DNA from 2 places in the Candidatus Clostridium stratigraminis genome. Region 1 is predicted to be linked to the other one. Evidence: riboswitches for the same ligand, from Rfam matches in the RefSeq annotation. Region 1 holds a riboswitch; the other holds the start of a gene.

The links. A riboswitch is a leader RNA that binds a small molecule or an ion and turns the genes downstream of it on or off. The one in region 1 is predicted to bind glycine.
Region 2: it holds a riboswitch for glycine, as region 1 does, so the genes downstream of both, ACJDUG_RS14745 (GrdX family protein) here and gcvT (glycine cleavage system aminomethyltransferase GcvT) in region 1, are expected to answer to the same signal.

The regions. Positions count from the first base shown of each region.
Region 1 covers NZ_JBJHZZ010000021.1:10,676-22,376, forward strand. The annotation lists gene ACJDUG_RS16675 (amidase domain-containing protein) at 1-695, shown strand, start outside; gene ACJDUG_RS16680 (M15 family metallopeptidase) at 711-1,622, shown strand; glycine riboswitch at 1,713-1,812, shown strand; glycine riboswitch at 1,816-1,892, shown strand; gene gcvT (glycine cleavage system aminomethyltransferase GcvT) at 1,999-3,105, shown strand; gene gcvH (glycine cleavage system protein GcvH) at 3,220-3,603, shown strand; gene gcvPA (aminomethyl-transferring glycine dehydrogenase subunit GcvPA) at 3,606-4,970, shown strand; gene gcvPB (aminomethyl-transferring glycine dehydrogenase subunit GcvPB) at 4,973-6,424, shown strand; gene lpdA (dihydrolipoyl dehydrogenase) at 6,427-7,821, shown strand; gene glyA (serine hydroxymethyltransferase) at 7,920-9,149, shown strand; gene folE (GTP cyclohydrolase I FolE) at 9,300-9,854, shown strand; gene folP (dihydropteroate synthase) at 9,878-10,684, shown strand; gene folK (2-amino-4-hydroxy-6-hydroxymethyldihydropteridine diphosphokinase) at 10,705-11,529, shown strand.
Region 2 covers NZ_JBJHZZ010000014.1:1,068-12,768, forward strand. The annotation lists gene grdD (glycine/sarcosine/betaine reductase complex component C subunit alpha) at 1-506, opposite strand, end outside; gene grdC (glycine/sarcosine/betaine reductase complex component C subunit beta) at 538-2,073, opposite strand; gene grdB (glycine reductase complex selenoprotein B) at 2,338-3,645, opposite strand; gene grdA (glycine/sarcosine/betaine reductase complex selenoprotein A) at 3,676-4,143, opposite strand; gene ACJDUG_RS14730 (glycine/sarcosine/betaine reductase component B subunit) at 4,183-5,469, opposite strand; gene trxA (thioredoxin TrxA) at 5,647-5,979, opposite strand; gene trxB (thioredoxin-disulfide reductase) at 6,077-7,009, opposite strand; gene ACJDUG_RS14745 (GrdX family protein) at 7,030-7,407, opposite strand; glycine riboswitch at 7,589-7,687, opposite strand; gene ACJDUG_RS14750 (DegV family protein) at 7,811-8,650, opposite strand; gene trmL (tRNA (uridine(34)/cytosine(34)/5-carboxymethylaminomethyluridine(34)-2'-O)-methyltransferase TrmL) at 8,664-9,131, opposite strand; gene ACJDUG_RS14760 (Cof-type HAD-IIB family hydrolase) at 9,213-10,037, opposite strand; gene ACJDUG_RS14765 (N-acetylmuramoyl-L-alanine amidase family protein) at 10,134-11,150, opposite strand; tRNA gene ACJDUG_RS14770 (tRNA-Leu) at 11,225-11,309, opposite strand; gene ACJDUG_RS14775 (transglutaminase-like domain-containing protein) at 11,311-11,701, opposite strand, start outside.

The DNA.
Region 1 (11,701 bases):
ATAAAACTATAAATAGCTTTAAGATTGGAACAACTCATGTTATCAATTTAACAAATAAAAATAATAATTGGAAGATTTCGAAAGAATGGTATAAGGATCCTTTTGCAGATTCTCTTAATATTAACAGCCTTAAAGCAGATGACATAAAGAAATTTATTTTAAACAATGGTAATAGGGATTTTGGCAGTTTAAATAAAAGAAGACTAGATGCCGTAGATTATGCTGAAAAGTATTGTGGAGCAGCAAGTGAAGAAAGATATGGCTTTAAATACAATAATAAATATAGAGACTTTAATTCTGAAGGAGGAGACTGCGCTAATTTCGCATCTCAAGTTTTATTTGAGGGAGGAAGATTCAAGAAAAATGGTGCCTGGAATTATGAGAAGGGTTCGGGTTCGAGAGCCTGGCTTAATGCAGATGGCTTTAAAAGTTATATGCTATACAGTGGAAGAGCATCACTTATAGCTTATGGAAGTTATGAAAGGGTGGTTAAAGCTTCCTATAAACTGCTTCCAGGAGATTTTATTGCTTATGAAAAAAAGGGAGATATTACACATATTTCAGTTGTAACTGGTGCTGATTCAAAGGGATATTCCTTAGTTAGCTGCCATAATACAGATAGAAACAAAGTGCCTTGGGATTTAGGCTGGAGTGATAAGAACATAAAATTTTGGCTTGTAAGGGTACACTATTAAGGGAGGCTTGCAAAAATGATATGTAGTGTTAAAAAAGGCTTTAGTATTTGTTTAATAGCGGTTTTAATTCTTAATTTAAATATTTGTACTAAGGCTTTAGGAAATAAAAATAATAATGTCATAAAACAGGATCTATTATGCTTAATGCTGGCCTATCCAGAATACATTACTGGTCTTGAGGTAAAGGAAGACGGACTCGTCTATATAAAGATGAAATCAGGAAAGCATATTTTATATGATGATAAAAGGGTAAAATCTATTGAAGAAAAAATTAATAATGCTGATTTGCAGGACGCTATGGAACAAATCTATCCCTTAAGTTTTCCCAGTGGACTGGCAGATAAGAATTATGACCCTGGAAGATATAGAAATTATGAGCTCTTAAAAGAAGTCTATGGAGGTACAAAAGGGTCCGTTGAATCAAATCTTAAAAATGTAAATGCTGGACTTCAATTTAATGGAAGTAATAATGCTGCAAAGGAACTAAGTGCTGCTATAAGGGAAGCTACCGCTATGTCAATAGGAAATGATAATATAAGGAGAGCATTATTTCCCTCAAGAGGCACCTTTAATTATAGAAATATTTCCGGAACAAATAGGCTAAGTCCGCACGCCTTTGGTATCGCAATTGACCTAGCAAGCAGCAAATTCGATTACTGGAAATGGGCATCTGTTAAGGATGGAGAGAAAAGACTTTTAACCTATCCAAGGGAGTTAGTTGAAGTTTTTGAAAAACACAATTTTATCTGGGGAGGAAAATGGAATCATTTCGATATTCTTCATTTTGAATATAGGCCTGAAATCATTTTAAAGGCTAGATATTTCAGCACGAATATTGAAGAGAATGATGTTTGGTACAAGGAAATTCCATTAGATAGCTCACAGGTTAAGGAAAAAATTGAAAATATAAACAAGGAAATTAAATAGATTGTTAATTTATTAATTAAATTGACACAATATTCCTAATAGTATATATTAAAACTATAAATATTTGAAAATTTAAAATTAATATAACAGATGATATTAGCGGGAGATATCTATAGAGATAGCCGAAGAAGAAATAAACTAATTGCCGATTGGTTTAGAAGCTTTCAGGCAAAACAACCGTTAATGGATGGAACTCTGGAAAGTTCAGAAATGGCACCGAAGAAGAAAAATACTCTTAAGGTATTAAAACTTTCAGGTAAATATACAGAGAGATATGAAGGCTCACAGCATTGCTTTGCCATCATATCTCTTTTTATTTTAATTAAGAAAGCAATAAAGTTTATAAAACTAAATGTAACAGAAGGGAGAATGTGTTATGGAAAACATTAAAAAAACAGCTCTGTATAATGAACATGAGAAATATGGAGGTAAACTAATTGAGTTTGCCGGTTGGTATCTTCCAGTTCAATATGAGGGGATTATTGAGGAGCATGAAGCAGTAAGAAACAAAGCTGGTTTATTCGATGTATCTCATATGGGAGAAGTTGAAGTAAAAGGAAAAGAAGCTTTTGACTTCGTTCAAAATCTAGTAACTAATGATATAAGTGTTTTAAATGAAAATCAAGTTATTTACTCCTTCATGTGCTATGAGAATGGCGGTGTAGTTGATGACCTATTAGTGTACAAGTTTAATAATGAAAACTACCTACTAGTAGTAAATGCCAGTAATGTAGATAAAGATTATGAATGGATGCTTCAAAATAAAGGCAAGTATCAGGTAGAAATTATAAATATTTCAAAGGAAGTTTCAGAAGTTGCACTGCAGGGTCCTAAGGCTCAAGAAATACTTCAAAATTTAACAACTGAAAACCTTGATGATATAAAGTTTTTCTATTGCAAAAAAGATGTATCAATAGCAGGTATTAAATGTTTAGTATCAAGAACTGGATATACCGGTGAGGATGGGTTTGAAATATATACAGATAATAAAAATATTGAAGCTATATGGGAAAGTCTTCTCGAGACTGGAAAGGTTTACGGGCTGGTACCAGCTGGGCTTGGCTGCAGAGATACATTAAGATTTGAAGCAACACTGCCACTATATGGTAATGAAATTACAAAGGATATTACACCACTTGAAGCAGGATTAGGCTTTTTTGTTAAGTTAAATAAAGAAAACTTCATAGGTAAAGAGGCCTTAGCTAAGCAAAAGGAAGAGGGGCTTAAGAGAAAGCTAGTTGGGTTTGAAATGAAGGACAGAGGAATTCCAAGACACGGCTATGAAGTTTTTGCTAATGGAAAAAATATTGGTTTTGTAACCACTGGGTATTTTTCACCAACTTTAAAGAAAAATATAGGACTTGCACTTATTGATTCAAACTACTCAGAATTAGGAAATGAAATAAATGTTCAAGTAAGAAATAAATCATTAAAGGCAGAAGTTATTAGTAAGAAGTTTTATACAAAAAATTATAAAAAATAAAGACCGTTAGGCTCTAAATTGCTTTCTACGGGTAATCTAACCATTAATAATTGGCAAGTTAGACTACACCGTACCGCATAAAAAGTAAATATTAATATTGAGGAGGAAATATAAATGAAAGTATTAAAAGAATTATTGTACACAAAGGAACATGAATGGGTAAGAGTTGAAGGAGAAAAGGCTTATATCGGAATTACAGATTTTGCACAACATGCATTAGGAAGCATCGTTTATGTGGAATTACCAGAAGTAGACAATGAAATTAGTGAAGGGGACACCTTTGGAACAATTGAATCAGTTAAAGCAGCTTCAGATGTGTTTATGCCAATTGACGGAAAAATACTTGAAGTAAACGAAGCAATTGTAGACAATCCAGAATTAGTGAATGAAGATGCTTTTGAAAATTGGATGATATGTGCTGAAATATTAAATAATAGTCAGCTTCAAGGACTTATGAATGCTGATTCCTATGAAAAATTCTGTAATGAGGAGGCTTAATAATGTTTCCATATATACCTAACAGTAATATAGATGAGGAAAAGATGCTTGACAGCTTAGGTATGAACTCATTAGAAGATCTTTTTAAGGATATTCCAGAAGATTTAAGATTAAAAAGAAAACTTAATCTTAACGAGCCCATGTCTGAGCTTGAGGTTAGTAAAAAAGTTAAAGCACTTGCAGGTAAAAATCTTAACAGTGAGGATTTAGTATGCTTTTTAGGTGCTGGTTCCTACGATCATTATGTTCCATCAGTTATTAAGCACATTACTTCAAGATCAGAGTTTTATACTGCTTATACACCTTATCAGCCGGAAATAAGCCAGGGTACGCTGCAGGCTATTTTTGAATATCAGACTATGATTGCTGAACTAACTGGAATGGATGTAGCAAATGCATCTATGTATGATGGTGCAACTGCCTGCGCAGAGGCTGCAATGATGGCCTGTGAAAACACAAAACGTAAAACAATACTAGTTTCTAAGGCAGTACATCCTGAAATTAGAAAAGTATTAAAAACATACATGAGATTTCATGGAGAAGAGCTATTAGAAATAGATACTAAAGATGGAGAAACTGATATTGAAAGTCTTAAGGCTAACTTAAACAATAATTCAGCTGCTGTTATAGTCCAAAATCCTAATTTCTTTGGAATAATAGAAGATTTAACAGAAGTGGAAAAAGTAACTCATGGAAATAAATCCTTGCTAGTAATGAATGTTGATCCCATTTCACTGTCGGTTTTAAAGACTCCTGGAGAAATTGGTGCTGATATTGTAGTAGGAGATGGGCAAGCATTAGGAAATTCCATGAATTTTGGAGGACCATATCTAGGCTTTATGACTACAACTACGAAATTAATGAGAAAAATGCCTGGTAGAATAGTTGGTGAAACAGAAGATATAGACGGTAAGAGAGCCTTTGTGCTTACGCTTCAGGCAAGAGAACAGCATATAAGAAGAGAAAAAGCTACTTCAAATATCTGCTCTAATCAATCCTTAAATGCTTTAACTGCAGCTGTTTATCTTTCAGTTATGGGAAAAGAGGGCATAAGAGAAGTTGCAGAAACAAGCATGAGAAAAGCACACTATGCCTATAATGAACTAATTAAAACAGGTAAATATAAGAAGGTCTTTAATAAGCCATTTTTCAAGGAATTTGCTGTTGCAGGCACCTTAAATCCAGAGGTTCTTAATGAGAAACTTTTAGGTGAAGGCATTCTTGGCGGATATTCACTTGATAAGGATTATGAGGAGTTAAAAAATTCTATTTTATTATGTGTGACTGAAAAGAGAACAAAAGAAGAAATAGATATGCTGGTTAATTTAATGGTAAATGTAGATGAAGATAAGGAGGGTAAGAGGTAAGCATGAAAGAGTATAATAAACTTATATTTGAAGTTTCAAAGGAAGGCAGAAAGGCCTATTCTCTTCCAAAATGCGATGTACCTGACACTAATTTGGAAGAACTAGTTCCAAAGAATCTCCTTAGAGAAAAAGAATGTATATTACCTGAAGTAAGTGAAGTAGATGTTATAAGGCATTATACCTTATTATCTAATAAAAATTATGGTGTAGATTCAGGGTACTACCCACTTGGTTCCTGTACTATGAAGTATAATCCTAAAATAAATGAAGACATGGCTTCAAATCCTCATTTTACTGAGGTTCATCCTTATCAAACTGAAAATACAGTGCAAGGTAATCTTGAGCTTATGTATGATCTTAGCAAAATGCTAGGTGAAATTGCTGGTATGGATGGATTCACTCTTCAGCCAGCAGCAGGTGCTCATGGAGAGCTTACTGGGCTAATGATAATTAAAGCTTATCATGAAGCTAGGGGAGACTATGCTAGGAAAAAGATAATAGTACCTGATTCAGCTCATGGAACTAATCCTGCTAGTGCTTCAGTAGCTAATTTTGAAGTGGTTGAAATAAAATCTGATGAAAAGGGAGCAGTGGATTTAGAAAACTTAAAAGCAGTTTTAGGAAATGACATAGCTGGTCTAATGCTTACAAATCCAAGCACCTTAGGTCTATTTGAAGAAAATATAAGTGAAATAGCAAAACTAGTTCATGAAGCTGGTGGACTTTTATATTATGACGGAGCAAACACTAATGCTATTATGGGAATAACAAGACCTGGAGATATGGGTTTTGATGTAGTACATTTAAACCTTCATAAGACCTTTTCAACTCCTCATGGAGGTGGAGGCCCTGGAAGTGGACCAGTAGGAGTAAAAAAAGACCTTATTCCTTTCCTTCCAACACCTATAATAGAAAAGCAGGATAATAAATTTGTATTAAACTATGATATGCCATTATCTATAGGAAGAGTAAAGAGCTTTTATGGAAATTTTGGTATTCTAGTTAGAGCATATACCTATATATTAACTATGGGTAATGATGGCCTTAAAAAGGCAAGTGAAATGGCAGTTTTAAATGCAAATTATACTAAGGAAAAGCTTAAGGACTATTATATGACTCTTGATAAAGTATGTAAACATGAGTGCGTACTCGGAGGACTTAAGATACAAGAAAATGGTGTTACAACCTTAGATGTTGCAAAGAGGCTTATAGATTATGGATATCATCCACCTACAATTTATTTCCCTCTAATAGTTGATAGTGCACTAATGATAGAACCAACAGAAACAGAAAGCCTTGAAACCTTAGACGGATTCGTTGATGCAATGATTGCTATAGCTAAGGAGGCTAAAGAGAAGCCAGAGCTTCTTAAAGAGGCTCCACACAACACTGTTGTAAGGAGATTAGATGAAGTAAAGGCCGCAAGAACTCCAATTTTAAGATGGAAGGTATAACTATGGAAAAAGATATTGTCGTAATAGGTGGAGGTCCTGGAGGATATGTAGCTGCCATTAGAGCAGCTCAGCTTGGTGCAAAGGTTTGTTTAATTGAGATGGATAAACTAGGTGGTACATGCCTCAATAGAGGCTGTATACCTACTAAAGCACTTTATAGAAATGCTGAACTTTTAAATACTTTAAAGCACATAGATGAATTTGGCATTAATGTAGAAGCCTTAACTGTAGACGTTTCTAAAATACATCTTAGAAAACAAGGTGTAATAGACCAGTTGGTTGGTGGGGTAGACCAGCTTTTAAAGGCGAATGATGTATTAGTTTTAAATGGCAAGGCAGAGTTTAAAGATAAAAATACTATTAAAGTTAACTTAAAAGATAATAGCACCGAAGAAATAACTGCTAAAAATATAATAATTGCAACAGGTTCAGCACCTTCCATTCCTCCAATTGAAGGTGCTGATAGTGAAGGAATATATACAAGTGAAAATATTTTAAATTTTGAAAGCATACCAAAGACTCTAGCTATTATAGGCGGAGGAGTAATAGGTATGGAAATAGCTTGTATATTTAACTCCTTAGGTACCAAGGTTAATGTTCTCGAATTTTTGCCTAATATAATTGCCCAAGTTGACGGCGATATTACAAAACGACTTACCGTTTCATTAAAGAAAAAAGGAATAGAGATAAATACAGGAACTAAAGTTAACAAAATTGAAAGACAAGAAAATGGCTATGTGATTTTCGGTGAAGGAAAAAAAGGAGAAATTAAAGTAGAGGCTGAAAAACTGCTTATTTCTGCTGGAAGATCACCAATGACTCAGGGCCTAAAATTAGAAGCAGTAGGAGTAGATTTTGATAGAAAAGGCATTAAAGTTGATTCTAATTATGAAACAAGTGTCAAAGGAATTTATGCCATTGGAGACGTAAATGGAAAAGTAATGCTTGCCCATGCAGCCTCACATCAAGGTATGTTTGCTGCAGAAAAGATATTAGGTGTTTCTGAAGAAGTTCCAAGTGATATAGTACCAGGCTGTATATTCGTCTTTCCTGAAATAGCAACTGTAGGCATTACCGAGGAAGAAGCAAAGACTAGAGGGCTTACATACAAAACAAGTAAATTTATGTTTGGTGCAAATGGAAAAGCTCTTGCTTTAGGTGAAGGTGAAGGTTTTGTTAAAGTAATAGCTAGCGAGGATAAAATCATTGGAGTTCATATAATGGGACCACATGCCTCTGATATTATTCATGAAGGAACCTTAGCTATTGCTAATAATATCAGCTTAAAGGAAATTAAAAACACAGTACATGCTCATCCAACTCTTTCTGAGGCGTTTTTAGAGGCTGCCATGGGGATAAATGGCGAAGCAATACACTTAATGCCAATGAAAAAGTAAGAATTAAATATATTTTGTTATTTTTATAAAATTTAAGGAATAATAAGTGGTGAAAATTACGAATATTGTGGTAAAATAGCATTACGGGGGTGAAAGTAATGAATTTAGATAATGTTAAAAAAGTTGACCAAGAAATATTTAATGTAATTAAAAGTGAAATGGACAGACAGGAAAATAAAATAGAACTTATTGCATCAGAAAACTTTACCAGCAGTGCTGTAATGGAGGCTATGGGTTCACCGCTTACTAATAAGTATGCTGAAGGATATCCAGGAAAGAGATATTATGGCGGCTGTGAGTGTGTAGATGTTGCTGAAAACATAGCTAGAGATAGAATGTGCAAGCTTTTTGGTGCGGAACATGCCAACGTACAACCTCATTCTGGCTCACAGGCTAATATGGGAGTATATATGTCTGTACTTGAACCTGGTGATAAGGTACTTGGAATGAACTTATCACATGGTGGACATTTAACTCATGGTAGTCCGGTTAATTTCTCAGGAAAGCTTTATAAATTTATTTCCTACGGAGTTAATGAGCAAGGCGTAATAGATTATGAAGAATTAAGAAGAATTGCACTTCTTGAAAAACCTAAAATGATTGTTTCAGGCGCAAGTGCTTATGCAAGAATAATAGATTTTAAAACTATAAGAGAAATTTGTGATGAAATTCACGCATATATGATGGTAGATATGTCACATATAGCAGGGCTTATAGCTGCTGGAGTACATCCAAGTCCATTGCCTTATGCTGATTTCGTAACTACTACAACTCATAAAACCTTAAGAGGGCCAAGAGGTGGTGCAATACTTTGCAAGGAAGAGTATGCTAAGGCAGTAGATAAAGCTATATTCCCTGGAATTCAAGGCGGACCTCTAATGCACGTTATTGCAGCAAAAGCAGTGTGTTTTAAAGAGGCTATGTCTGATGAGTTTAAAGCTTATCAAAAGAGGGTTGTAGAAAATGCACATACCTTAGCTGAGGCTTTAACTTCTAGAGGCTTTAAGCTGGTTTCTGGAGGAACAGATAACCATTTAATGCTTGTAGACCTTAGAAATAAAGGGGTAACTGGTAAAGAAGCAGAGCATCTATTAGATGAAGTAGGAATAACTGTAAATAAAAACACTGTACCTTTTGAAACACAAAGTCCATTTGTAACTAGTGGAGTAAGAATTGGTACTCCTGCAACTACAACAAGGGGCTTTGGAAAAGAGGAAATGGTAGAAATCGCAGATATAATTTCTTGGACTATAGATAACAAGGATGGGGATTTAACACTAGCTAAAAATAGAGTTAAGGATTTATGTGAAAGATTTCCATTATACTAATTTATAACTAATATTTATAAAAAAGCTACCATTTATAAAATGATAGCTTTTTTATATACTGTTGTTTGAATATAGATCAATTTGAAGTAGAATAGTGATATGCTATAATAATATATCAGGAACATATGAAAACGAGGTATAAAACTTATGATAGACGAAAATAAAATAAAAGAAGCAGTTAAAATGATAATTGAAGCAATAGGTGAAGACCCAAAAAGGGAAGGACTTTTGGATACACCAGATAGAATAGCAAGAATGTACTCAGAAATATTTTCGGGACTTAATGAGAGTGCAGATACTCACTTATCAAAGGCCTTTACTGTAGAACAAAATAATATAATAGTTGAGAAGGATATACCCTTTTATTCTATGTGTGAACATCACTTTCTACCATTCTATGGTAAGGTGCATATTGCTTATATACCAAATGGCAGAGTAGCTGGACTAAGTAAACTTGCTAGAACTGTTGACATATATGCTAAAAGACCTCAGCTTCAAGAGAAAATGACTGCTGAAATTGCAGATGCCTTATATGAACATTTGGATGCTTCAGGAGTACTTGTTATTATTGAAGCAGAACATCTTTGTATGAATATGAGAGGTATTAAAAAGCCAGGAAGTAAAACAAAGACTCTTGCCATAAGAGGATGTTTTGAAAAGGATCAAAGCTTAAAGGAAGATGTTTTTGAACTTCTTAGAAGCTAAGGAGGCAAAATATGAACAAAGAAATATATATTGGAAATAAACTTTTTAAGCTAGGAAAACAAACCTATATAATGGGAATATTAAATGTCACTCCAGATTCTTTTTCTGATGGAGGTAAGTTCATTAATTTTGAAAAGGCTATAAATCATGCTAAGGAAATGGTAAATGAAGGAGCAGATATTATTGATATAGGCGGAGAATCTACAAGGCCAAATCACGTACCTGTTGGAGAAGAGGAAGAAATAAAAAGAGTAATTCCTATAATTAAAGCATTAAGTAAGGAAATAAACGTTCCTATTTCTGTTGATACCTATAAGGCTAAGGTGGCGGAATATTCAATAATTGAAGGTGCCTCACTTATAAATGATGTATGGGGCTTTAAAAAAGACAAAGATATGGCTAAGGTAGCAGCAAAATATAATGCTGCCTGCTGTTTGATGCATAATAGAGAAAATAATAATTATGATTGTTTAATGTCAGATATGATAATGGATTTAAAGGAAAGCATAAATCTTGCCCTAGCAGCTGGAGTAAAAGAGGATAAAATTATTATTGATCCAGGAATAGGTTTTGCAAAGAATTATGAACAAAACCTTGAAGTTATGAATAAACTTGAAATGCTTAGTACTCTTGGTTATCCGGTACTTTTGGCAACTTCGAAAAAATCCATGATTGGAAATGCTCTTAATTTACCCCCTGAAGAAAGAGTGGAAGGTACACTTGCTACTACTGTCATAGGGATAATGAAAAATTGTGATTTTGTTAGAGTCCATGATGTTAAAGAGAATAAAAGGGTATGCATAATGACTGATGCCATTATAAGAAAATAGTTTTGTAAGCAGGTGAGTAAATGGATAAGATACACATAAAGGATCTTGAGGTTTATGCCTTTCATGGCGTTAATAAAGAAGAAAAAAACATGGGTCAAAGATTTTTAATATCTCTAGAGCTTTCGCTTAATTTAAGAGAGGCCGGGATAAGTGATAATTTAATTAAAACTGTAAATTATGCAGAACTTTGCCTTAACATTGAGAAAGAATTTACAAAGAAAAAATTTGATCTTATTGAGGCTGCTGCAGAGGCATTAGCAAATTACATTTTATTAAATTATACCTCAGTAATTGGTGTTAAAGTATTACTAAAAAAGCCATGGGCACCTATTGGAAAACCAATAGATTATGCTGCGGTAGAAATTGAAAGAAGCTGGCACAAGGTATACATTGCATTAGGAACTAATATGGGAAATAAGGAGCAAAACATAAAAGATGCGCTTGAAAACCTAAAGGGGGATAGATGCAAGGTTATAAAGGTATCAAACATGTACTCAACCAAGCCAGTAGGATATACTGATCAAGATGATTTCTTAAATTGCTGTGCTGAAATAAAGACATTACTTACACCAAATGAATTAATTAATTTATTGCTTAGTATAGAACAAGATTTAAAGAGAGTAAGAACAATAAAGTGGGGACCAAGAACAATCGATTTAGACATTTTACTTTATGATAATATAATTACTTCTACTGAAGAAGTAATTATACCACATCCTAGAATGCATGAAAGGCTGTTTGTGCTAAAACCTTTAAGCGACATAGCTCCTTATTTAATTCATCCAATATTAAATAAAAGAATAATAGACATTGAAATGGAAGTATCTAAAATTCAAAGTTTATAGAAAGTTTAAATCAGCCCAATATTATCCAAGAAGTAGTTAATATTTTACCTAAATTATACAAATAAGATTATTGAAGTTAACTCCTTATTCTGATTATTCTGAATAAGGAGTTTTATCATTATATGTAACAATATGGCAAATTTTATATTGGAAAAATAAAAAAATCACAATA
Region 2 (11,701 bases), on a different contig from region 1:
AAGTTTAATATTCCAACTGTAGGTTTTTCTATGCCCATAGCTTTGGCTACAGCTACTCCTAAAACTGTATTTATAACCATTCCTTCTACCCTATTTACAGAGGATGTTCCAGTAGTGGTTGCAATAAGCATTTCTCTACCTCTACCTGGAGTTGTAACTTTGCCAACAGTTGAAACTCCAACTGGAAAATCAAAATGCTGGGTAACACATCCATGTAAAAGTCCTTTATCAAGCATATCCACCATGAGCTTATGGCCTTCTTCAGCTGTTTGTACCTCAACTGTTTCTAGGTTAGAACTATTTTTTGTACCTATTAGTACTACTTGAAAATCAGGATATTTTTTATTAGCCATTTCGGCTGCCTTTATCATTTCGTTAGTTCCATGCTCTGAACCAAGAATAGTTAATCCTATTCTAATCTTTTTACCAAAGCTGCCGGATTTTATTCCTTCAGATATTTCATTAAATACTTCTGCTATGATTTTATTCGCCTCTATTTTATCCATCACATCACCTCATTATTATAGAAAGCTTATGCTATTTACTCATTAAGAAGGCAGCAAAATCCTTCATTGCATCTGCAACCATAGATTTTATTTCTTCCTTAGAAACCCCACTTGCTTCTTCTTTCACACCTTTATTTTTCTCAACTACTATGGATACACCATCAAATAGGTTTGTCATCCTTCCAAGGAATAAGCTTCCTTTACCAATAATCATGAAATTGTCCATTTCACCCTTAAGCATATGCTCTCTTCCATGACCTATTATTGGAACACCAGATGGAATGTGTCCTTGGGTAGGAGCAAATCCAGGGTATCCATGTTCTATTACAAATCCAGGTAATTCCTTTCTATCCAGCTGTCCTTTCTTAACAGCAAGTGCTCCAATCATTTTATAGTTTTGAGTAGGAACATCTCCTGCTCCAGCAGGTTCTGTAATATCTGGAGTCTGCATTTCCGGTGCATATTTGTTAATGTCAGTAATCCTTAAGCCAGCTTTATCAAGAGGTTCAAGTACTAACGCTTCTAGTACTGATTGAGGTGAAGCTCCATGTCCAATTGTATGCCTTCCAATAATATCAGTTCTTAGAATTGGATTTACACCATCATCTTCAGTTATCAAAATAGCAAATCCTCCCAAGCAATCTTCTAAAACAGGAAGATTTTTCTTTACATGGTCTTTGCCATTCATACCAAGTTTAGCAGTTGCTCCACCTGCTACAATAGCTACATTCTTGTAAATTCCTGATTTAACTAGCGCTGAAGCAGTAATTATAGCATGACTAGGTCCTGCACAGAAACCTCTCATATCAGCTCCAGTAGCTCCTTTTAATCCCGCTATTTCTCCGATGGATTTTGCTATATTTCCTCCACCTCTTTGGTTCATATCTCCAATAGCTTCTTCGGAACACTCTATGACATATTCTATTTCATTTACATCCATATCTAAATCTTTAACAAGGTGCATTAATGCCAGCACTCCTGAAGCCTTAACTGATAAATTTTCAAGCATTATATGTGATGTAAGATTTTTATCAAATTCATGGGCACGTCTTATTGCACCAACTAATTTTCCACCTAAATAAAGTCCATCTGCAATATGTGTGTCAACAAGTTTTTGTATTTCTTCTTTTTCTTCACCAATTCCAAGTGCATCTGCCTTATTACTTAAAACCGGATGCTTAACAAACTTTTCTTTAACTTCAGCTGTGAAGTCTTTTTCTAATTTGACTAAGTCAAAAACATCTGATAATTTTATTAACCCATAAAACTCATCCTCCGGCATGATTTCTCCAAATTTGCCATATCTATCAGCATTATTAAGCTTATCGTTATGCCATGGTCTAGGCATTACAGCTAATTCTTCTGGAGTTAAATTGCCAATATAAGTCTGATTAGGAGCATATGCTACTACCTCTTCAAAACTTCTTAAATGCCCTTTTATTTGCTGTAAATATTCTGAATTAGGATTTGTTTCTCTTTCTAAGGTTTGGGTAGTTCCATTATGAATAACCATGTCTGGAGTATTAACTAATATATAGGATGCTTTTTTAATTACTGGAAAGCTCATTTTTATTCCTCCTTTTAGTCGGAAGCACTGAGCAATTAAGCTCTCTCGCTTCCGCTCAAAAATTGCTCGTAAATGTCCATTTAGGACATTTACCTCATTTTAGTCGGAACACGGGGTAGTTTAACCTCGTTCGCTCCGCTCAAAAATTACCCGTCAAAGTCCATTTAGAACTTTAACCTCCTTGTATTCCTTAATAAAAAAGGAGAAGCTGGAGAATGTTTTTTCATTTCTCCACTTCTCCTTTCTTGAATCTATAAATGTATTTTAGTCTTCAAAAACTTTTTGTCCATCCACTGGAGTTTGTAGAGCTACTAGTGCTTTCTCTACTAATCTCTTTCTTAATTCATACTCATCCTTTTTATCTAGATTTGGATTTCCTAGAGGGTGAGGTATAGCTATAGTAGGAACTATTCTATTAGCTCCAACAGTAATAGATATTGGAACAACTGTACACATATGAACTACAGGAAGACCTGCTCTTTCAATTTCTTTAACAAGCGTTGCACCGCAACGAGTACAGGTTCCTCAGGTGGAGGTTAATATAACAGCCTGAACTCCATCTGCTATTAATTCTTTTGCAATTTGTTCACCAAATTTCTTTGAGGAAGCAACTGCAGTTCCATTACCAACTGTACTATAGAAATATCTATGAAGAGAGCCAATTTTGCCTTCTTTCTCAAATTCTCTTAGTACATCTACAGGAATTACTCTGTCATTATCTGCATTTGCATAAGTAGGATCATATCCGCCATGAGCAGTTTCATAGGTTTCAGCTGTTAAATCATACACACCTTCAATATCATACTTCCCGAATTTAGAAGCACTGGAGGATTCAATATGATCTGGATTTCCCTTTGGTACAGTACCTCCAGAAGTTACTATTGCAATTTTTGCTTTAGTAATATCAGCTACAGGAGGATTAGGTTCTACTCTGTCAAACACAGGCATTTTAAATTCTGTAGTAAAGGCTTCATTGCTTAATTTTTTTATAAGCATATCTACCGCTCTTTTTGAGCCTCTTTCTTTTGCAAAGAAATTTTTTCTAATTCCTCTTTCAATGTATCCTTCTTCTGCTGGAGCTCCTATTTCTTCCTTATTAGCTAGTTTTAAAGCTAAGTTAGCAATCTTAGGAAGTGCTTCTCTCATTCCAACAGCACTATTTTTTGTTTCAACGATATAAATATGTTTTTTATACATATCTGCGCCAGGGTTTTCAATATACATTGCACTTAAAGCAGGGATATTTAAGTTTTCTTCTACAGCTGCAGCTATATTTCCACAAGCAACTCCATATCTGCCAGCATTAAAAGCTGGTCCTGCTATAAATATATCAGGGCTAAATTTCTTAATCATCTCAATGATTTCAGTCTTTGCTGCTTCCACATTTTCATTAAAATATGAATCCCCGCAAATTACTGTAGCAACTATTTCAGCACCCTTTGCTTTTAATAGGCCATTAAGTCCCATACCTGGTCCTATAAAGCCCTCTCTAACCTCAGGTTTTATATCAGCTTTTTCTTCTCCGCCTATACCAGCGTAAAATTGATTAATATAGTGGACAACACGTATCAAGTGTGCTCCCCCCTTTCGGAGTATTTTTATTTATTTGTATTGAGAAAATTGATCTCTAACATTCTTAACTTCACTTACTATAGCGTCTACGTCAAGAACCATTTCCATCATACCGCATTGTTCATCATAAACAGCAGCATCACATTCATCTTTTATTTCTGGTTCTACAACATGATAAACTGCAAGTCCTAAAGCTATACCAGCTAGTGGTCCTGCGTAAGTAGGATCTCCTGCAGCAACAGTTTCAGCTGATAATCCAGATGCTTCAGCTTCTGCACCTCCGATAACAACTACTACATTTTCTGCACCATGCTTTTCAGTTAAATCTTTAACTCTTTGTTGGATCTCCAGATCCATTGCACCTGCGGCTGTTCAAACAAAGCATTCTGTTGATGCAAATATAACCTCTGCTCCTGCAGATTTAACACATTCTTCTATAGCTGGTCCTGGAATTCCGTCTCTATCGCCAATAGCAATAACCTTTTTGCCTTTTAACATAATATCCTTCCTTTCAATCAATAAAATTTTTATCTATAATTAATATCCTTTAGCGGTAAGGTAATTGAATCCTACTTCACTAGTAGCTCCTGTAATAACCTGAATTTCAGCATTAATTGAGCCATCTTCTCTTAAACTTCCTACGTATCCCCCAGCAATAATATTAGCTGCTTCAGGGTGTCCAATAACCTTTTTCATTGGGGGAAGTGTTATTACTTCATTTGCATTACCACCTGTTACAACTGCATCACCTTTAGGAGTAGAATCTGCAAGTGATTGTGAACTTCCATCTCTTCCTGCATATTCATCAGTTACTAGAACTGTCTTAATACCTTTTTCTGTTATCTTGTTGCAGTTCATTACAAGGTCAGCATCTGGATTACCAAAACCCTCTTCAGATATAATAACAGCATCAGCTCCTAAAAATTCAACTAATTTTGCCGTCATATCAGAGGATCTTTGCTTATCAGCTAGATAAACATTTTCGTTGGTAATTATGCAGCCAAGGAAATTATAATCTTTACCATGTCTTTCATATAGATCTTCTATGATAGGATGATTTAAGTGTACATAAGTTGGATTTTTATCGCAGGCAGAAACACAGTTACCACTTACAATAGCTCCATCAAATACTTCTGTTGGATAGATAAATGTAGGAATAATTTTCTTTGCATCAACCCCATATACATAAGTATCATGTAATAAGCCTTGAGTTTGAAGCATGTATACATATACTACCTTTGGAAGTTCAGGATACTTCTTTACTTGTTCAAGAATAGGTAAAGTTTCATATACCTTTACTTCATCAGGTTCAATATTTTTCCCGGCTTTTCCTAGGTATGTTGCAGCTTTAAAGCCAATAATTCTAATTGCTTCTTCATGTTCATGCTGGAGGACTCCCTCTTTAGGCTCGCAAATTACAACCAAGTTATTAGTTTTTGAAAATGGTGTATACTTTGCACCTTCACCACTCATGTCGATTATGCCTTCTTGAAAACCTACTATTTTACCAGTAGTAACAACAGCAGCACCTTTTAGTACATGAGTTCTTCCTGAGCCAACAGTGTCAACCTTATTTATGAAGCCAGGAAATATTCCACCCTTTCCTTCTGTCTTAACTCTAGGTTCTATAACATCTTTTACAGGTATAATTCTGGTTTCCTCACCAGGCTTTGCAATATCAAAGTTAATAGATTTAATTCTATCATCTCCACTAACTTCATTTAATAACTCTTCTTTATTTACATAAAGAACTCCGTTTTCAACCTTAGTTTCAGCTCCAAATTGAAGATCCTTTATATAAATTTTACCAAGTTCTAAACGCAAAGCTGTCACCTCCTTATTAAAATAAATTTATAATTAACAATTAATAATTAAAAATTAGTAATTGTAATTCATTATTGCATAAGTATAGAGATAGTTTGTTAATTGACAAATTATCTTTTATATATTTTGAACAATGAAAGTTAAATAGTTATGTTTTCATTGTTCATTTTTTATTAACTATAGTGTTTCATAAACACTTTTTATAAATTCTTCTACATCATCTAAGCTGCTTATTTTGTCAGGAGTAATTGAGCTGACCTTTTCGCCATTTTTGTAAATTATCATTGTTGGAAGACCTAATACCTTTTGACCAATTGCAAGCCTTCTAGCACTGCTTATATTAAGACTTGAAAATTTTATTTTATCACCATATTTATGTTCCAATTCATGTACTCCAGGCATAAGTTCCTTGCAGATCTCACATTTATCTCCCCAAAAGTCAACAAATACTGGCATCTCAGCGTAATTTAATACCTCAGTCTCAAAATTATCCTTGTTTAATTCTAACATTTTCTTTTCCTCCTTTTAGTCGGAACACTGAGTAGTTTAAGACTACTCGCTTCCGCTCGCAAACTACCCGTAAAAGTCCATTTAGGACTTTTACCTCCTAAATTTCACTAAATTCATTTTCCAAATAATGTTCTGCATTAGTTGCAGCTATTGCTCCATCTGCAGCAGCTGTAATAACCTGTCTTAAGGACTTTCTTCTAACGTCACCGGCAGCAAATACTCCAGGTACATTAGTTTTCATTTCTTCATCAGTAATTATATACCCAGTTTCATCTAAATTTATTTTGTCTGTGAAAAGTTCTGTAATTGGCAGATAGCCTACAAATACAAAACATCCATCAACCTTTAAATCACTAGCTTCTCCTGTCTTTACATTTTTAAGTACAAGCCCTTCTAATATCTCATCTCCGTTAGCTTTTTCAACTACGGAATCATAAATAATATTTATTTTAGGATTGTTAAAAACTTTATCTTGTATGGATTTTGCTCCTCTAAATTGATCTCTTCTATGAATGATTGTTACATTTTCTGCAAACTTGGTTAAATAAATAGATTCTGTAAGTGCAGAATCACCACCACCTACAACTGCAACATCCAAGTCTGTGAAGAAGTCAGCATCACAAGTTGCACAATAGGATACGCCCTTACCCCTAAGTTCTAACTCATTTTCGAAACCGGCAAGTCTAGGATACGCTCCTGTTGCTATTATTATTGTTTTAGCTTCATATGTTTCTTTCTTACCTATAAGCCTTTTGATTTTTCCAGAAAAATCAACTTCAGTTATTTCATCTTTAGCAAATTTAGTACCAAACTCTTCTGCTTGTTTTCTCATTCTTTCAATTAAAGATGGTCCAGTACAATCCTCTACAGAACCTGGATAATTCTCAAGTTCATCAGTTGTTGCTGTCTGTCCTCCAAATTTTGCTCTTTCAATAAGTAATGTGTCCATTTTTGATCTTGCAGCATAAAGACCTGCTGATAAGCCTCCAGGCCCGCCGCCAATTATTATTGTATCGTAAATATGTGCCATGTACTTACCTCCTATAAATATTAATTAATAGCATTATATATAATATCAAAGTCTATTAATTGGAAATCTTTCAATATGCTCTCATTCCAATTAGGAATGCCAAAATCCTTCATGAACTTATTAGTAGTGCTGATACTATTTTCTATTAGCTCTAAGGATTCCATATCTATATTATTTTCCTTTTGTTTAGATATTATAATCGTTCTAAAAGGCATTTCATTTGGTTTAATGCTGCTTATTAAGGGATGTGTTAGAAGTCTATGATTATTATGAACATAGTCTCTAGCCTTAATTAAAACATCAACAGCTTTTCCTTTAATGAAATTAACAGAAAACTTATTTCCTAAATTTTCTTGTACCAAGGTATTATTGGTTATAACAATAATTGATTCAATCATACATTATTCTCCAAGTTATGTATAGGTTTTCAAGAAAAATATAAAACATTTCTTGTATAATCAGAAAACAAAAAAGACAAAGTACAAAGCCTTAAGCCCTTGTACTCTGTCTTTTAACCTGAGAGATTTACTCCTTCGGTGATGAACTTCTAATTTAAATAGTTCAAGCTTTCCAGAGATATGTCCGCTTTCGATACTTTTGCCTGAGAGCTTCACAGGTTTTAGGCTTTCCTGCTTATTCCTTCGGCTATCATAAATGATTATCTCTCGAAAGTTTCATCCATCAATATTATATAGGTATTATTTCCTTAATGCTATTATATTATATATATAATAAAATTGCTATAGTTTTTTGAATTAATTTCTATCAAATTCTATGAATACTGAATATAATATTTCAGAATTAATAATTCTCAATAAAAAAAATACCACTGGCACCACTTCCTGAATGAGTACCAACTACACATCCTACCTCACATTCAACAAAGTCCCTGCTCTTAAATACCAAATTTTCCTTTAAAACCTCATAGACGTCCTTATTCTCAACTTGCAGTAAAAATGATGGTTCATGGTCCTTGATACCTTTTTGTTCAATAAAATCCACTATGGTCTTACTTGCTTTTTTGCTTCCTCTAACCTTGTCCATTACAGCTATTTCCCCATTTTTTATCTCTAGAATAAGTCTTAATCCTAATATGCTGCCAACCATTCCTGCAGTTTTTGAAAGTCTGCCTCCCTTAACTAGGTTTTCTAAGCTTTCAAAGGATAATGCACTTTTTACATGTGGAATAATTTCTATAAGCTTTTTATTTATTTCCTCAAAAGAGTAATTTAATTCCCTTAAAATACAAGCTTTATAAACTAAAAGGCCAAGGCCCGAAGTAACATTCAAACTATCTATAACAAAAATGTCTTCGCTTTGCAGCATATCTTTAGCTATACATGCTGACTGGTATGTCCCACTCATCTTAGATGAAATATGTATTGAAAGAATTTTATAGCCTTCTTCTAAATATTTTTTATAGCAGTCATAAAAGCTTTGAGGATTGATTTGTGATGTAGTGGGAAAAACATCGTAAGTTTTTATTTTATGTAAAAATTCAGGGAGTTTTATATCTACTCCATCTCTATAAGCTTCATTTCCAAAATGTACTGTAAGGGGGAGTACCTCTATATCATATTTATTTATAATATCTAATGGCAAATCAGAGGTACTATCTGTAACTATTTTAATCTTATTCATTTAATTTCTCCTCCTACTTCATGTTTGGAAAGTTCATTTGTCTTAATGCTTCATAAGCTAGTATCGCAGCCGTGTTGGATAGATTTAATGAGCGAGTACTTGTTTCGAGCATTGGAACTCTAATTAATTTATCTAAGTTGTCATTCCGTATGCAATCGGGCAACCCAGCAGTCTCTTTTCCAAATATAATAAAATCGCCCTCTTTATAACTAACTTCGGAATAAAACTTTTTGCCTCTTGTAGTAGAAAAATAGAAATTTCCTTTTGGATACTTTTTTCTAAAATCCTCATAAGATTCATGTACTTCCATATCCAAATATGGCCAGTAATCTAGTCCAGCTCTTTTTAAATGTTTCTCCTCAAGGCTAAAGCCAAGTGGTTTAATAAGATGTAATTTAGAATTAGTTAATACACAGGTTCTAGCAATATTTCCTGTGTTTTGTGGAATTTCAGGCTCAAACAAAACAATATTCAAATTCAAATTTATTTCCAACTCCTCAATAGTTTTTTAAATCTTTAATACTTATATTATCTTATTAATGAATTCTAGTAAAGTAAGCTATTAATTATGTAAAATTAGTTCATCAATAGCTTTTGCTACCCCGTCATCATCATTTGTGGAAGTAACGTAATCTGCAGCATCTTTTACGAATTCTTCAGCATTTCCCATTGCCACACCCGTCCCGGCATATTTAATCATAGATAGGTCATTTTCATTATCACCAATGCACATTATCTCTTCTTGTTTTAGATTATAAAAGCCCGCCAAAACTTCTACGGCTCTTCCCTTAGAAACCCCTTTATTCATTACCTCAAAATTATTCTTATTAGAACTTACAACTTCTAGTTCCCCATTACTTTTCAGCTCTTCTTTTGCCGCCTTAACTTTTTCTATATCTTCGTCAATACAAATACATTTCAATATTTCATCTTCATATTTATCAAATATCAAATGCCAATCATCAATAATTTGTATATCTATTTGCCTGTTCTTTGGCAGTGTTTTATTCATATAAGCATAGCTTTTTGATGAATATATTAATTTTTCTGTAAAAACAGTAGTTGGAGAATTAAAATGCGGATAAATTTTATATTTCCTAAGAATCTTTAAAACTTCTTCACATTTTCTCTTACCAAGTACAGCTTTATATATTATTTCATCTCTGTCCTTTTCACGAATGTAGGATCCATTTGTAGCAATGATTGGAACCTTTATCCCTATTAAATCAGCAAAGTATCTAGCAGAAGTGAATATTCTTCCTGTACAAATAGTAACCTTTACACCTTTGTCATGTGCTTTATTAATTGTATCTAAGTTTCTTTTACTAATCTCACCTTTGGTATTTAGAAGTGTACCATCCATATCCATACATAACAGCTTAATCATATTTAAATATCTGCCTCCTCCGTAAGTTCATATGTATTATATATTATATCAAAAATATTCTTTCAAAACAAAAACACGGGAATAACCCGTGTTAAATTAGTTATTATTTTTCTGAAAATATTTAATAACACCTTTGGCTATATTATCTCCAAAATTTTTAAGAACATTATCTTGAGTTAATTTATTTCTATCTTCAGTATTACTTATAAATCCACATTCTAAAAGTACACTAGGTATATTGCTATATCTTAATACAGCAAAGTTCTGTCTGAGAATCCCTACATTCTTCCAAGAATCACTTTTGACAAGTTCACTTTGCATAGTTCTTGCGAGTCTAATTCTTTCTTCAGTTTGAAACCCGTTAGGATCATAATAATAACTAGAAACACCACAGTATTTACTCTCTTTGTTCTCATTAACATGTACCGATACAAAAATATCAGCTGAAGATGAATTTGTAATATCTCCAATTTCTTTAAGTGCCAATAGTTTGTCTTCATCTCTTGTTAAAAGTACTTTAATGCCGCTGAATTCAAGCTGCTGAGCAGCATAATTTACAATCTTCAGATTAATATCCTTCTCATATATACTGCCGTAATTAGCGCCCTTATCAATGCCGCCGTGGCCTGGATCAATTACAATACTATGAGTGAAAGGCTTGTCCACTTTTGAAATAAGAACAATAATATTTTTCTTATTGTTCCTATCAATACTTACAAAGTTATTATGCTCCAGCATTTTTTTAATCTTTAATATATAACCATCATTTGTAGTGCTATAACCAAGATCCTGGTTTTGTATTTTCTTGTCTCCATTAAGATTTATACCTTTTGCCTCATCCTTTTTTAAATAGATGTTAATATAATCTTTATTGTCTTCTATGTTTAGTTCATCCATTTCTCTAGTGCAGCTAATAATGTACCTTTTAAAATAATTATTTTCTGTTATAGAAATGTTTCCCTGGCTGCCGGCAGCTAATACCATTTTAATAACTTGAGCATTGCTTGTACTATGTATACGGATGCTAATTGCATAAATCAAATTAATACTTATAGCTAAAAAAACAAAACATCTAAAAGCTAATTTTTTTATACTCTCTAGTTTATTACTCATATCCCACCTTCCAATTATGTTTATTTAAATTAATACCACCGATAAATACATATCAGTGGTAAATATATTTTAAATGGTGCAGAAGATGGGATTTGAACCCACACGTGGTTAAACACTGGCTTCTGAGACCAGCCTGTCTGCCAATTCCAGCACTTCTGCGTTATGCGCTAATATTATTAATTCTCTTATATAATATCATAATTTTGTTTCTAATTAAAGAGATTTTACCTATATAATAATATTTTTTTATGAAATAAATAAATTTATTTTGTCTTTTTACTAGGTAGCCTTCAATAAATTTGAAAAAGTCTTTCCTGTTAAATTCCTGCACACCTATGCCACCGAAATATTCGCCATAGGCTAACTTACATATTTCCTTTAACTTTAATGAAAGTACAGAATCTAATGAATTAATAAACTCCATATCTGTAACAGTTTCTGGCTTTTTAATACCTAAAGCTTCAACTCTTTCTAAAGAATATTTATATAGAGGAATTATACTAGGCATAGAAAGTAAAGCATGTTTCTTAATCTTAAAGAGAAAAATAAAT